DNA from 2 places in the Marinifilum sp. RC60d5 genome. Region 2 is predicted to be linked to the other one. Evidence: riboswitches for the same ligand, from Rfam matches in the RefSeq annotation. Region 2 holds a riboswitch; the other holds the start of a gene.
The links. Region 2 has a riboswitch for cobalamin ahead of ACT3CE_RS06900 (putative transporter). Riboswitches for the same ligand answer to the same signal wherever they lie in the genome.

Region 1 (7,809 bases), on a different contig from region 2:
CCCCTAAGTTTTGAAGTCGTTTTTGATAAACAAAGCGATGCTGATATATGGTTTGGTCCCGGACAATGTAGAACAATGAAAGAATTAATAGATTTAGATCAAAGGTATGCTTTATTTAAGGCTTCCAAAAACAAAGAAGTTTATTGTTATACCAAACGCATGAATGATAGGGGAGCAAATGATTGGTACGAATCGGGAATAATGAAACCAGATGTGGTGCTTAAAGATGTGATTAAAATATTACATCCTGAGCTTTTACAAGATCATGAATTGTATTTTTATCAGAAATTAAAATAAAAAATGACAGTTAACAAAAGTAAAAATCTGATTTCATTACTATTTGGTCTGTTATTTCTGCTAATAGTAAGTGTTTTCTTATTGGATTTGATATTTGGCAGTGTAAATATTCCATTTAAGAAAGTATTTGCCATACTTTTTGGTGGAGATGTGAAAAATTCATGGAATTATATAGTTTTAAACTTTCGATTGCCTAAAGCCTTAACTGCCATCTTTGTAGGTGCAGGATTATCGGTAACAGGTTTAATGATGCAAACATTATTTCGAAATCCATTGGCCGGACCTTATGTTTTGGGAATTAGTTCGGGAGCTAGTTTAGGAGTTGCATTAATGGTTATGGCCTCGGCAATTGTTCCTGTCCTTTTCGGAACAATCTCAGCTTTTTTAGGTAGTTGGGCATTGGTAGCAGCAGCAGTAGCAGGAGCCTCATTGGTTTTCTTTTTAGTTGCTCTGGCTTCCATTCGAATATCCGATAGTGTTTCTTTACTTATTATTGGAATCATGTTTGGATCCATTACCGGAGCTGTGGTTAATATTTTACAATATTTTAGCGATCCAGAACAAATTCAAAGTTTTATAGTGTGGACTTTTGGGTCCTTGGCTGGTGTTACCTGGAACGAAATGCAAGTTATGGGCCCCATTGTTTTTATGGGGTTAATAATGGCATTTTTATTGATTAAACCTATGGATGCCTTGTTGTTGGGAGAAAACTATGCACGGGGAGTTGGCATATCAGTAAATAAAACTAGAATTGCTGTAATTATTAGTACCGCATTAATTGCCGGAACATTAACAGCATTTACAGGACCAATTGCATTTATAGGAGTTGCAATTCCTCATATTGCACGAGCGATATTCAGAACCGCAAGCCATAAAGTTTTAATGCCTGCTGTGGTTTTAATAGGCTCTGCAATTATGTTAATTTGCGATATCTTTTCTCAGTTACCTGGAAATCAAAATACATTACCTATAAATTCGGTAACTGCTTTATTTGGGGGGCCAGTAGTAATTTGGGTGATAATGAGAAGTAGAAACGTAAAAGCATCCTTTGGCGGATAGGTTAACTTATGAAAACAGAAAAAAATAACATATTAGAGACAAAGGATCTTTCTATTGGATACAAGCAAGGGAAAAAAAAAGAGCTGTGCTTACTTTCTGATATAAATTTGACCATTCACAGAGGAGAAATGGTTTGTCTTCTTGGACCAAATGGAGCAGGAAAATCGACTTTAATGAGAACCATTGCAGGAATTCAGACTCCATTGGCTGGATATACTTTGGTAGAAGGAACTCCCATTAAGGATAGAAATTTTAAGGAAATAGCTCAACTTCTTAGTATTGTTTTAACCGAACGAATTGATGTAGGAAACCTTACGGTTTACCACATTGTATCATTGGGACGTCATCCGTATACTTCGTGGATGGGAAAATTGTCGCAGCAAGATAATGATAAAATAAAGTGGGCATTAGAGCAAGTTGGTTTGCTGCATTATGCAAATCATTTTGTCAATCAGTTAAGCGATGGAGAGAGGCAAAGGGTGTTGATTGCTAAAGCTTTAGCGCAGGATACACCATTGATAATGCTTGATGAGCCAACAGCTCATCTCGATTTACCTAATCGTGTGGAGATAATGCGTTTGTTGCATCGTTTGGCCAGAGAGACAAATAAAGCGATTCTTCTTTCTACTCACGAATTGGATTTAGCTTTGCAGGCTGCCGATTTAATTTGGTTAATGGCCTTAAATCAGCCAATAAAAGTGGGAGCTCCTGAAGATTTGGTGTTGAATGGAAGTATGGAAGAGACGTTCCATAATAAATCCTTCAATTTTGATAGAAAGACTGGTAATTTTATCATGAACTATCAGAAAAAACAAAATATTCAGCTTATTGGAAACGACGTAATGGGCTTTTGGACACAAAGAGCTTTATCCCGCGAAGGATATTCTGTTACTTGCGAAGAGGTTAAGACTTGTAAGGTAATATTGAAAGAAGAAAAAATGAACTGGGAGCTTGTAATTAATGGACATACGAGTACATGTAACAGTATTAAAGCATTATTATCGCTTCTTCGTAAAAACTACGAGTAAAGTAAATTTGTTTGCCAATATCAAATAAAAATAATTTAGAGTTAGAATGTAAAATAGACTTACTTTAGTTCTTGTTTGTGAGTGTTTTATCCTAGATGTTATATAATAGATTCTAAATTACAAGATTTCTAAACTTGCTTTTGTTTTTTTTATACATTTGCACCGCGATTGGTTCTCTGTAATCTGTTTTTCAGATTGAGATGAAAAGGGAATCCGGTGAGAGTCCGGAGCTGTTCCCGTAGCTGTAAGCTCAGAATAATGCTTTTTTACCACAATGCCACTGTTCCTAACAAACTGGGATGGGAAGGCCGAAAAAGCAGAGTAAGTCAGAAGACCTGCCAATGCAAACCATAAGTCATTACTTTCGGGACAAGAGTAACAGATTAAAGGATTTGTTTTAAAGGCATAGATGTCTATATTTCTTTCTTTTAGTACTCCCTGATTGTTTTGCATAAGTTTATCAATTTTAATTTATTTTCTATTATGAAAAAAACTATTGTAACAGCTTTTGCATTGCTTTCGATTTTCAGTTTTAAAGCTAAAGCTGATGAAAATCCAGAAAATGTAAACGATACAACAACTGTAAAACACTTAAATCTTTCTGAAGTTGAGGTAAATGCATCACGGGTGAATGCAAAAATGAAAGATTTACCGCAAAAAGTAGATGTAATTACTAAGAGAATAATTGAATCTTCGCCGGCAGCTAATATTGCTGATTTATTAAAAGGAAATTCATCAGTTGATATTCAGCAATATTCGGGGATTAATGCTGGTATTGGTATTCGAGGTTTTGCTGCATCAACATCAAGTAAATACGCAATTATTTTAATTAATGGAAAACCTGCAGGAACCGAGAATATTGCAAGTATTGATTTAAATAATGTAGAGAAAGTAGAGATTTTAAAAGGACCTTTTTCATCGCAATATGGTTCTGATGCCATGGGAGGTGTTGTGAATATTGTTACTAAAGAAAGTAATGGAGAAATAGGAGGATCTGTTGGTCTTGAATATGGAAGTTTTCAGACTTCTAAAGCGAATGTTAGCGTAGGAGGATCTATATCCGAGAGTGTAGATTTTGATTTTTCTTATGCTTTCCATAATCAGGGAAAAGATTATAAAGTTGGTGATAATAATCTTTACGATGAGGATTATGCAAAAACCATATTGGATGCTACAACTTATGGTGAGAGAATGGAAAACACTAAATTTCAGAAGCATAGTTTAAATGCTAGACTTGGAATTAAGCTTGCTGAGGATTGGAAATTGAACCTTAACGGATCCTACTATAACGGAAATGATATCGAAACACCAGGTTCTTTTTGGCATGTTTATGGTATGGACTCTAAAGATTTGAAAAGATATACTTTAGGGTTTGACGTAAAAGGACAGGCTGGTATTCATAATCTTACTTTTTCTCCTTATTTCTCAAATCAGGATGAAACAAATAAAGATTTGGATAATGATGCTTATGGTGATACAAAATATACCTATAAGAATTATGGATTTCAGTTGAATGATGCTATTCAGATTAATGATCATACTTTAGCAATTGGGGTTGATAATAATGTTCAAAAATATGAGAGTTTAAATTATACTACCGAAGGTACTTTGGAATCTCCATTTCAACCAGATTATAATAATATTGCAACAGGCATATACTCTCAATTTCAAATGAAATTTTTAGAGGGTAAGTTGAATGCTTCTATAGGTATGCGTGGTGATAATGTAAAGTTTAAAACCAAAGCAAATGAGTTTTTTGGTAACAATTCCAGCTCTGAAGATTATTGGGTGTTTACAAAAAATATCGGTCTAAAGTATAATATTGTTGGAGGATTATCGGTTCATTCTAGTTGGGGTGATGCTTTTCTTGCACCAAGTGCATTCCAAGTAGCTGGTGAGTACGAAACAGCATTTGGTAAAACAGTAGGAAAAGCAAATTTAGACCCAGAAAAATCAAATACCTGGGATTTAGGTTTTGCATTTAAAAACTTTAAAAAAGGAATCAATTTCGATTTTACTTATTTTGATACTCATCATACTGATAAAATTGTAAATGATTATTTAGATAATGGAGATAAAACATTCGCAAATGCTGATAAAGCAGATATGAATGGATTTGAAGTTCTTGCTTCTTATGATTTTGGAGCTTTATCTGATTACGATTATTCTCTTCGTATCTATTTAAATTACACTCATATTATAGATGCAACTGTCGAAAGTAAGCAATTTGATGGATCTTATTTGAAAGATCAAATGTTCTATGTTAGAGATAATAATGCATCTTTTGGAATCGAATTTGATAATTTAAAAGGTTTCTCGACTCGATTAAATGGCAGATATGTTGGTCATCGTTATGAAGATAATTACATGTATGCAGCTGATTATTCGAATTGGCCAAATATTACTAGAGCTCCTATAAATTATAAAGGTGAAGAGGTTAGAGCTAGTTTAATTAACGAAGATGTATTACGCCACCCGGTTTATTATATTTTTGATTATAGTGCAAACTATAATATAAATGATAATTATAGTGTTGGGCTTACAGTAACTAATTTGTTCGATGAAAACTACTCAGAAAAAGACGGATATAATATGCCTGGTCGTGCAATTATAGCCAAAGTAGCTTATAAATTCTAAGTAATTTTAAGAAAATAATTTTCAGGCACCTCAGCGAGGTGCCTTTTTTTATGATCGTAATTTCTTGTTTATCAATAGAAAAATAAATTAAGAATCTATGTTTTAAAATTGTAACTATAAGCAAAAGAGATGTTTACTGTAATTTAAATAGGATTTGTGAATCTTTATTTCGCTAATATCCTGATTTTGTGTATCTTGTTATTAAATAAAGGGGAGGTACAAAAAGATATGAATAATTTAAGCTCGTTTTACAAGGAAAAATTTGATTCTTTTTTGTTTTACTTATCAAAAGCAAAAGAAATGAATGAAGAGGATATTCACAAATTACGTGTGAATATTAAAAATATAAGAAGTTTACTTCTATTGGCCGATGATTTAGGGGTTGAAGAAAGACTGATAGCTAAGATTCTAAAACAAATGCGTTCTGTCTTTAAATACTCGGGTAGATTGCGATTAATTCAGGTTTGTAAGGCCATTGTGGAGCAAGATAATATTGTTGGCCATAAAAAGGTGGTTAAAAGCCTGGAAGAAAATAAACAGCAAGTTGGTAAAGATCTAAATGGGCTTGTTGGAAAATTTAAGATTGATAAATTTCAAAAAAGGGTAGAAAAATTAGGTGTTGCTCTTAGTAAAATAAATAAGAGTGAGATTAGAGAAGCAGCCGATAAAATTATTCATGATGAGTTGGATTTAATTTATAAACTTTGGGCATCGTCAAGAGGTGAGGAAAATTATCATGAAATGAGAAAATTCTTTAAAATTATTAAATCGATTCTTAACTTGTTGCTTAGCTTAAATTCTGATGATAAATTAGCAAATGAGCTTTCTATTGTTAATGAAACAGAATCAATTCTTGGAAATTGGCACGATAGAGACGTTTTGGAGCAAAAACTGGGAACAATACAGGCAATGGCACCAAATTCCGAATTCAAATCTTTAGTTCGCGAAATAAAAAATAAAAATAGAAGCGAGAAAAATATCTTAAGCAAGAAATTTAAACAACAAATGCTTACTCATTTTTTAAAATATTAGTTTCTATTTTTTCGCTTAAAAATGTTTTTAATTTTTTGATAGATTGATTTTTTCTCAGTCTTACGTTTCTCTCTACGTGCTTTTCTCTTCATTAACTTGTCTTGTTTTTTGGTTTTTACGCCAAAAATATTCTCGAAAAAGCTGTTATCTTTCGATAGGTAATGAGGAATATTTAATTTTGCAAGCACCTCGGGTTCGGGTTTTGCAATTGAAGAGAAAGAGTAATTATTAAACTTAGCATTAGAGCTTAGTTTTTTCATAAATCTACCATATATTGGCAAAGCCATACTTGCACCTTGACCTAAGCTTAATGATCTGAAATGAATACGCATATCATCGGCACCAACCCATGCTCCGGCCACTAAATTCGAGTTGTATCCAATATACCAGCCATCAGCCTGAGAGTTTGTGGTTCCAGTTTTTCCAGCTAAATCACCTTCTAAGCGATAAGTATTGCGTAGCGATTTTCCCGTTCCTTCGTTTACAACCGCTTGCAGCATTTGATTAATAATATCGGCATTTTGTGGAGAAAGTACATAGCGATTTTCTTCCCGTGTTTTGGAAAGATCGACAATAAGATTCCCTCTTTTATCTTCAATTCTGCTCAGGTAATAGGGTTCAACATGTACACCTCTATTGGCCAGGGTTGCATAAACCTCAATCATTTCCAGTAATGAAATATTAGCAGTACCCAAAGCCAGAGATGGAACCTTAGGTAAATTACTGTTGATCCCCATTTCTTCGGCTAAAACTATCGCATCTCTAATTCCTGTTTCAAGTAAAATATCAACAGCAATAGTGTTTACCGATTCGGCAAGAGCACCTTCCATGCTATAGCTTCCTTCATATAAATTATCGGCATTTCTTGGAGACCAGTTATCGTACTCTTCATACACCTTGCGTTCGTTAGGGTAGTATTCGAAAGGTGAAATACCTTCCTGTAAAGCTGCCGCATATATAATTGGCTTAAATATTGAACCAACTTGTCGTTTGGCAGTTACATGGTCGTATTTAAAATGTGAAAAGTCAATACCTCCAACCCAGGCTTTAATTTTACCTGTTTTGGGCTCCATTGCTAAAAAACCTGTATTTAAAAGTTGTACATAGTGTTTAATTGAATCGAGGGGACTTAATTTAACAGATTTTTCTCCATTCCAGGTGAAAATTTTCATTTCCACTTTGGTATTAAATATTTTGGTGATTTCTTTCTCCGATTTTCCCTCTTTCTTTAGCTTTTTATAGCGTGGAGATTTTTCTTTAGCTTCCTCAATAAGATTTTTATGTCCAGACCAGGGAGCTGTATTTCCCCAGTGTTTTTTAAATAATCCCTGTAACCTTTTTAGATGTTCCGATACCGATTGTTCGGCATAATTCTGCAACTTATAATCAAGAGTTGTTTTTATTCGTAAACCATCACGGTAGATATCGTAAAAGCTTCCGTCTTCTTTGGGATAATCTTTTAAGATATTATTGGCTTGAATCCTTATTTTTTCTCTTAGGTAAGCTGCAATACCACTTCTCGATGATTGTTTCTGATACCTTAGCTCAAGAGGTAATTTCTTAAGTTGATCAGCTTTGTTATCTGAAATAAAATCATACTTCGCCATTTGTCCCAAAACCGTATTTCTTCTTTGTTTCGATCTTTCGGGGTGCAGACGGGGATTATAGTAGGTAGGCGCCTTAAGCATACCAATAAGAACAGCACATTCGTGAGTTTTTAATGCTGATGCAGGTTTGCTGAAAAATTGTCGGGATG
Region 2 (7,809 bases):
TGAAAACCCCGCAAAAAGAGAAAACTTTTATGCGGGGTTTATTTGAAAAACAGACCATAATCCTGTCGAGATTATAATCAGGAAAAATATGTTTTAGCTAAACATTAAGACTAAAATTTGCGCAAGTAAAACTCTTAAGAACATTACCAATGGATAAACCGTGGCATAGGCAGTTGATTGAGCCTGAACTGGTGAGATAGAATTTGCAAATTCCAAAGCTGGTGGATCGGTCATTGATCCGGCCAATAATCCGCAAATAGAAAGGTAATTGAGCTTCATTATTCGAGCAATTATTGCAAATGTAATTAAAGGCAGAAACGTAATTGCCATACCATACATCATCCAAATGTATCCTTCGCCCAAAAGTGTTTCTACAAAATGTTTTCCCGATGAAAGTCCTACGCAGGCAAGGAAAAGGACTATGCCAAGTTCTCTAATAAAAAGGTTGGCACTCGGGGTCATATAAAAATCGAGTTTTCCAATTCGTCCGGTATGGCCTAAAATTAATGCAACAAGAAGTGGTCCGCCAGCTAATCCTAATTTTGCAGGAGCAGGTAATCCTGGAATTTGAAAGGGAATGAGTCCGATTATGATTCCAAATAATATCCCCATAAAAATGGGTAAAATGTTAGGGTGAGAAAGATCTTTAACCGAGTTACCTAAAAGTTTAGCTACTTCGGGTAATGCAGTTTTTTCACCAACAATTCTTACTGTATCCCCAAATTCGATACTGTCTTCTTCGGTAGGTACTAGTTCTGTACTATTTCGGTAAATACGGGTAATGTTAACAGGAAAACGTCTTGAAATACCAATTTGCTTGATACTTTTTCCGGTTATTTTTTTATTGGTAATAACGACTTGTTGCATTGCCATTCGACCAGTGATTCCTAAATTTTTGGTTGGTTTAATTTTACCAAGATTTAGTTCAATATTATCAAAATTAGCTTGGGTAGAAACTCCAAATAGTTTGTCGCCCGATTGCAATACCAGTTCGGCATCAGGAGGGAGAAATTCGCCATTTCTTTTAATTCTTGATAGAACAAAATCCTTATTACAGGTACTCATTAAAAAGGCAATATTTCTGCCAAATAGATTCTGGTTGCTTATTTCTATATTTATGGCAATTGGATTTCCATCTAAACCTGTTATCTCTTTACGATATTGTTCCTCTTCTTTTTTAATATTTATTTTGTAGAATATACGAAGTAGAATCATACTAATAATTATCCCGAATATCCCGAAAGGATAGGCTACAGCATATCCCATGCCCACAACTTCGGTGTTTTGAGGCATGTTAAGAACATCGGTAATGGTTTGTTGGGCAGCACCTAAAGCTGGGGTGTTGGTAACAGCACCACACATAACACCTGTAATAACCGATACCGGAACATTAAAAATGTACTTAATAGCTATGGCAGTACAAAATCCCATAAGTACAATTCCTGAGGCAAGCATATTAATACGTAAACCATTTTTTTTGAGAGAAGGAATAAATCGGGGGCCAACTTCTAAACCAATAGAATAGACGAATAGGATTAATCCAAATTCCTTAATAAAGTGGATAACATGAGGATCGGTAACCGCTCCTAGGTGGCCAATTAATAATCCTGAAAATAGTATACCGGCAATGCCCAGTTTAATTTTGAAAAATTTAATCTTCCCAATTAAAATACCTAACACAGCAACCATACAAATAATGATAATGGAAGATGCTGTACTGGGTTTTGTGAGTAAATCTAAAAAATGCATGTAGAGTATTGATTTATTTAGGTTAAATGATTACGGAGTGGTTAAAAAGAACTTTGTGTTTGACAATTAGATAATTCTATTTGTGATACCAAATGCTTAGGGAACTTATTTTTTATAAAAATAATTATAGGTTTTGTAATTAACAAAATGCAAATCTTGTTTTAGCCTTAGTACCTAGTTGCAGATTAGTATTTGTTTATGACGAAGAATCGGTCGTAGTAGTCCTTATAAAAATAGGGTTAATTTTAGCTTTAATTTGGAATGAAAACTTCATAACGCGGGAAGTTTGTTTTGCAACTTTCATAACTTTATTTAATTGAGTTACGATCGAGAGCTTTGCGCAAAAATGTAAAGCAGGCGAAAGAATAGGCTATTAAGCGAATATTTTTGCCGATTTATACTTTATAGCGCGAAAGTTCAATCTAAATTTAAAAATAAGACAGGTTTCCTGGCTTTCCTATTTACAGGGCCTTCCCATTTCATATTTCGAAACAGTGGCATCAATCCTATAAACATATATTTGGAATTACAGTTGCGCGTCAGCTCATGATTTTCACATGATTCCCTTTTAATTCTCTTTTACGAAAAATCCTATTTGTTTGTCGCCGCAAAGATTCGAAATTTTTTTTGAACAAAGCAAATGTTTTGTGATAAATTAAAACATAAAAATTATTGTAACGCTTTAATGCCGATGAATAAAAAAATAGGGGTTTGATAAAAAATTCTTATGTTTGATATTCATAGGAATCCTTTTAAAATTGAACAGATGGAAATAAAAAAAAATGAAACACAACTAGTGTGTATTGCTAAATTTATAGCTAAAGATGGAGAAGTTGAGCAGTTAATTGAAAATTTGCATGCTTTAATTCCATATACTCTGCAAGAAGGAGGATGTATTCGTTATGAATTAAATCAGTGTATTGAAAATCCTAATAGAATTACATTTATTGAGAAGTGGTATAATAAGGAAACTTTCGATGCTCATAATGGTTCATCTTATATTCAGGAGTTTTTTAACGAAGGAAATCCATATCATGTTAAAGAGTTTGAGGTTAGCTTGCACAAGGAGCTGTTGGCCTAGTTAAACTCTAATAATTTTGTATTATAGAATAATTCAAGTTTTTTTTAATAGAAAGAGGCAAACCGATCTGATTTGAGATTTATCGGTTTGCCTCTTTTTATATCACTAAACTTTTACTCGTTAAGAGCAAAGAAAAAGTAATTTTTATTTTCCAGATTTAATCCAGGGTTTTCCAACTTTTAAAATTGTACGACCTGCAACATCGTTAATAATAATTGCTGCCATCATGTACCAGGCGCAAAGGGCACAAATAATTAACTCATATCCTGCAACAAGGTTTAAAAATGGAAATCCGAAGTGTCCTAAATCCAAAAGAATAAAGCCAATTACCAAAGTGGTAAAAGTTGTTGCCATTGCGGTATGAATAAAGAAAGAAGCTACCCATAAGATTAGGGTAAATAAAGTCCAGGCAACTAAATAGTATCCTACATCAGTGGTACTCGATTTATACAATCCAAAGTAGTTAAGCATCCAGATAACTCCTAAACCAATCCAAAAAGATCCGTAAGCCGAAAAAGCTGCAAAGCCAAAATTATTTCCATTTTTGTGCTCTAACATTCCTGCCATTAATTGTGCTAGTCCGCCAAATACAAATCCCATCGCCACAACCGGGCCTAATCCGCACAAACCAATGTTGTGCAATTGTAATAATAGGGTTGTTCATCCAAACCCTCCCAATCCAACAACAGCCGGATTACCTAATTTTACGTTACTCATCGCTAATTTATTTTTCCTGATTCAGCGCGCTAAAATAGCAAATTGTTTATAACCTTGAGACGGCAATTTTTCGGTTTAATAACATGCTATAAACCATTAATTTAGAATTAATTCAAGAGGAAATGGAAGTAAAATAAGTATGATAGTGAATTTTGTTAAATACTATTTTAATATTGCGTATATTTTAATTTATTATGTTTTTTTATTTATGGGAAGCGTGAAATAGAATTGAGAACCTTTATTTTTTTCTGATTCAACCCATATTTTTCCACCCAGCATTTGTACATAAGCCTTGCAAATGGCTAGTCCCAAACCCGATCCTTCTATTACTTTGGTTGCTTCATGATCGGCTTGTATAAATCGATTGAAAATTTTATCTAGCATAAATTTGTCAATTCCAATACCTGTATCACTAACTTCAAATTTTAAGAAATTATTATGAATGGTGTAGGTGAATTCAATTGAGCCCGAATTCGTGTATTTTATCGCATTCTTAATTAAGTTTGTAATTATAGAAGTGAATTTTTCTTTGTCGCTTATAACTACATATTTATAATTTGAGATAAGAGGTGTGAAAATTAATTTGATATTTTTTTTCTTAGCCTCGGGGGAAAAGAATTGTTCAATGTATTGCAATTCTTCATTAAGATCTATTTCAGAATAATCAAGTTCCATTTGTCCCGATTCAATCTTCGAAATGTCTACCAAATCATTAATTGTAGATAGCATTCGTGTACTACTTTCCTCTATAATATTAATGTATTGATTTTGTTTATAGTTATTAATATCTTTTTTCTTTAACAGGCTTGTAAATCCAAGTATAGCATTCATTGGGGTGCGAATTTCGTGGCTCATATTGGCTAAAAAAGCAGATTTTAACCGATCACTTTCTTCAGCTTTTTCTTTTGCCTTTATTAGTTCTGCTTTATCTTTTTTCTGTTGGCTAATATCTCTTATAATACCTTGTGATATTAGTATGTTATTTGAACGAAAGTAATTTTCGGAAATTTGCAGGTTTAATTTTACACCACTTTTTGTTTGACCACATATTTCAAAAATATTAGCTGGAGTTTCACCTCTTTTTAACATTTCTACTCTATTTATAATTTGCGCTCTAGAGGAAGGATGAATCAGTTTTTCTACAAGAAAATGCTGAGATTTACATTCGCTTTGTGAATAGCCAAACATTTCCATAAATGAATGATTTGCCATTTGTAATTGTCCGTTATACATTATATAAATTGCATCGTACGACGATTCTATAATTTTACGGAATTTAAGTTCGCTTTCCTGTAATTTATGAGTTTGTTTTCGTACAATTCGTCTAAGGCTAGTGAGCCAAATCCATAATAAAACAAGACAAATGCTTAATGTTGCGAGAATAATAATTATGGTTTTTTTAGTGTTTGAATCCATTTCAGGAGAAACAGCATATACCCACTTTCTAAATAGTTGTTTTTGTTTTTGTATGGTAATTTGATCTACCGCCGAGTCTAATAGTTTAAATAGTTCAGGATCATTAATAGATGTGGCAGCTGATAATCGATTCATATATCCACTTTCTGATTCAATTTTAAGATTTGTGATTCCTTGTTCTTCAATAATATAGCTAGCATACATCTGATTAATTATCATTGCATCATAGGTATTAGAAACAACTCCTCGTAATCCTTCCACATCATTTTTAACCCCATGGCTAATTATTTCCGGATAGTATTTTTCTAAATAATCATTAGCCGTATAATTTGAAACAATACAAACTTTTTTTCCCTTAAGGTCATCCATAGAACTTATGTGACTATTTTTGTTTGTGACAATTACATAAGGAATTTTAACAAATGAATTGGTGAAAGAAAGAAAATTTTTTCGCTTATAAGAAGCAGCAATACCTACAATTACGAAATTTTGCGCTGTTTTAGAATAATCTATTAGTTCAGCCCATGTATCAAAATGTCTGCTTTTGAATTTGTAATTTAGTTGAGATTCAATTTCTTTCTGAAAATCTATGAGTAATCCAACATATTCGCCATTTTCGTTATGATAGGCATTAGGGGGAGCTTCATAGCCAAAAAGAATTTCTATTGCTTGTTTGTTTTTACCTAATTGTTCAATTTTATTAGTCTCATAATTTTCGGTGAATCGACAAGAGGGAAGTAAGAAAAATGCAATTAATAAACTTATAAGTTCATAGACTGATAAGGTATTAATTGCATTTGTATATTGGGTAGTATTAAGAGTCACAGAATATAGTTTTATGTAAATCTTAATGTACGTATAGTAAATAAAAAGGTTATGTTTATCTGCCAGCTAACCCTAATTCTTTACTGGAAATTTCTCTCATTTGTACTTTCCTTATTTTTCCTGTTACTGTTACCGGAAAATCAGTAGTAAATTTAAAGTATTTAGGGATTTTATAAGTGGCAATTTGTCCTTTACAGTATTCTCTAAGTTCTTCCTCAGTTGCCGATTTACTATCCTTAAATTTTACCCATGCCATAACCACTTCTCCATATTTATAATCGGGAACACCAATTACATATACTTCGCTTATGCTACTGTGTGTATGAAGATATTCTTCAATTTCGAAAGGAGAAATATTTTCACCACCTCTAATAATCATATCTTTAATTCTTCCGGTAATGCTTACATAACCATCTTCATCCATTGTAGCTACATCGCCGGTATGCATCCAGCCTGCAGCATCAATTACCGAATTTGTTGCTTCCTCGTTATTCCAGTATTTAAGCATAACAGAGTAGCCTCGGGTGCAAAATTCTCCACTTTCTCCTCGCTGAACAATTTTACCTGTTTCGGGATTAATAATTTTTATTTCCTGATGAGGATGAACTCTACCTACTGTGCCAACACGCTTATCTATTTTATCGTTCACAAAAGTTTGAGTAGATACCGGTGATGTTTCGGTCATACCATAACATATTGCAACTTCTTTCATATTCATTTTTTCCTGCACCTCTCGCATAGCTTTTTCTGGACAGGAAGCACCAGCCATAATGCCAGTTCGTAGGCTACTTAAATTATATTTATCGAAATTAGGATGTTCTAATTCGGCAATAAACATTAAAGGAACTCCATAAAGCGAGGTGCATTTTTCTTCTTCTATAGTTTTTAGTACTGTTTCGGCATCGAAAGCTTCGCCTGGAATTACCATTGTGGCGCCATGGGTTATGCAAGCTAAATTTCCTAAAACCATACCAAAGCAATGATAAAATGGAACAGGAATGCAAACTCTGTCGTTTTCATTGTAATGAAGTCTTTCTCCAATAAAATAGCCGTTGTTTAATATATTGTGATGAGTAAGTGTTGCTCCTTTTGGAAACCCGGTAGTTCCCGATGTGTATTGAATGTTAATAGGATCGTCGAACTGAAGACTACTTTCTATCTCATCAATTTCTCCTGTTGTAATTCTTTTTCCTGCTTCGATTAAAGCTTGCCAGTCTCGATCGAGAATTACGATTTGTTTTAAGTGAATACACGATTTTCTAACTTCCTGTATAATTTCGAAATAGTTTGTCTTTCTAAAATTTTTCGACATAATCAGTAAGCTAATTTCTGATTGGCGAAGAGCAAACTTTAGTTCGGATGCTTTGTATGCTGGATTTACATTTACCAAAATTGCACCAACCCTGGCTGTGGCAAATTGTACAATTACCCACTCATGTCGGTTGGGAGACCAGATTCCTATTCTATCGCCTTTTTTAACTCCAAATGCAAGTAAACCTTTGGCAACATCTTCTATCTGATTCCAAAATTCCTGATAAGTAACTCTGTAATCTTGAAAAGGAACTATTAAAGCATCTTTATCGGGAAATTGTTCTACTGTTTTTCTTAGTCTTTCGGTAATTGTTTCGCCTAATAAAGGTATTTCCGAGCTGCCATGCTCGTAGGATAATTTATTCATATTTATGGTTTTTCCTGAATGAACTGAACGCAATTCACCCATGATGTAATTGATAACATCAGTTTGTAACTTTAAAAACCATCTTTTTTATGTTCGCTAGAACTAGCGTAACTTTTGATTAGGAGATAATATTAGTTGTATTGTGATACGGTCGCAATATATAAAAAAAGGCATTACTATGGCTGTTTTGTTGACTTTTTTGTAAAAAATAATTGTCTATTTAGAATAGATTTTATGTAGCTTCTTATTTTTCAGGAAATTGAAATGTAAAATTATTCTTCCCAAACAATAGTTTTCATATCTTCCCAGAACGGACCAAACTGAATTTCCGAAATTTTATATT

Region 1: it holds a riboswitch for cobalamin, as region 2 does, so the genes downstream of both, ACT3CE_RS08980 (TonB-dependent receptor) here and ACT3CE_RS06900 (putative transporter) in region 2, are expected to answer to the same signal.

Annotation. Positions count from the first base shown of each region.
Region 1 covers NZ_JBQTGK010000003.1:344,053-351,861, forward strand. The annotation lists gene ACT3CE_RS08965 (ABC transporter substrate-binding protein) at 1-297, shown strand, start outside; gene ACT3CE_RS08970 (iron chelate uptake ABC transporter family permease subunit) at 301-1,356, shown strand; gene ACT3CE_RS08975 (ABC transporter ATP-binding protein) at 1,365-2,384, shown strand; cobalamin riboswitch at 2,537-2,741, shown strand; gene ACT3CE_RS08980 (TonB-dependent receptor) at 2,868-5,021, shown strand; gene ACT3CE_RS08985 (CHAD domain-containing protein) at 5,250-6,053, shown strand; gene ACT3CE_RS08990 (penicillin-binding protein 1A) at 6,050-7,809, opposite strand, start outside.
Region 2 covers NZ_JBQTGK010000002.1:712,485-720,293, forward strand. The annotation lists gene ACT3CE_RS06900 (putative transporter) at 94-1,749, opposite strand; cobalamin riboswitch at 2,171-2,358, opposite strand; gene ACT3CE_RS06905 (putative quinol monooxygenase) at 2,516-2,830, shown strand; partial or broken gene ACT3CE_RS06910 (acetate uptake transporter) at 2,975-3,478, opposite strand; gene ACT3CE_RS06915 (ATP-binding protein) at 3,740-5,788, opposite strand; gene ACT3CE_RS06920 (AMP-binding protein) at 5,844-7,466, opposite strand; gene ACT3CE_RS06925 (hypothetical protein) at 7,739-7,809, opposite strand, start outside.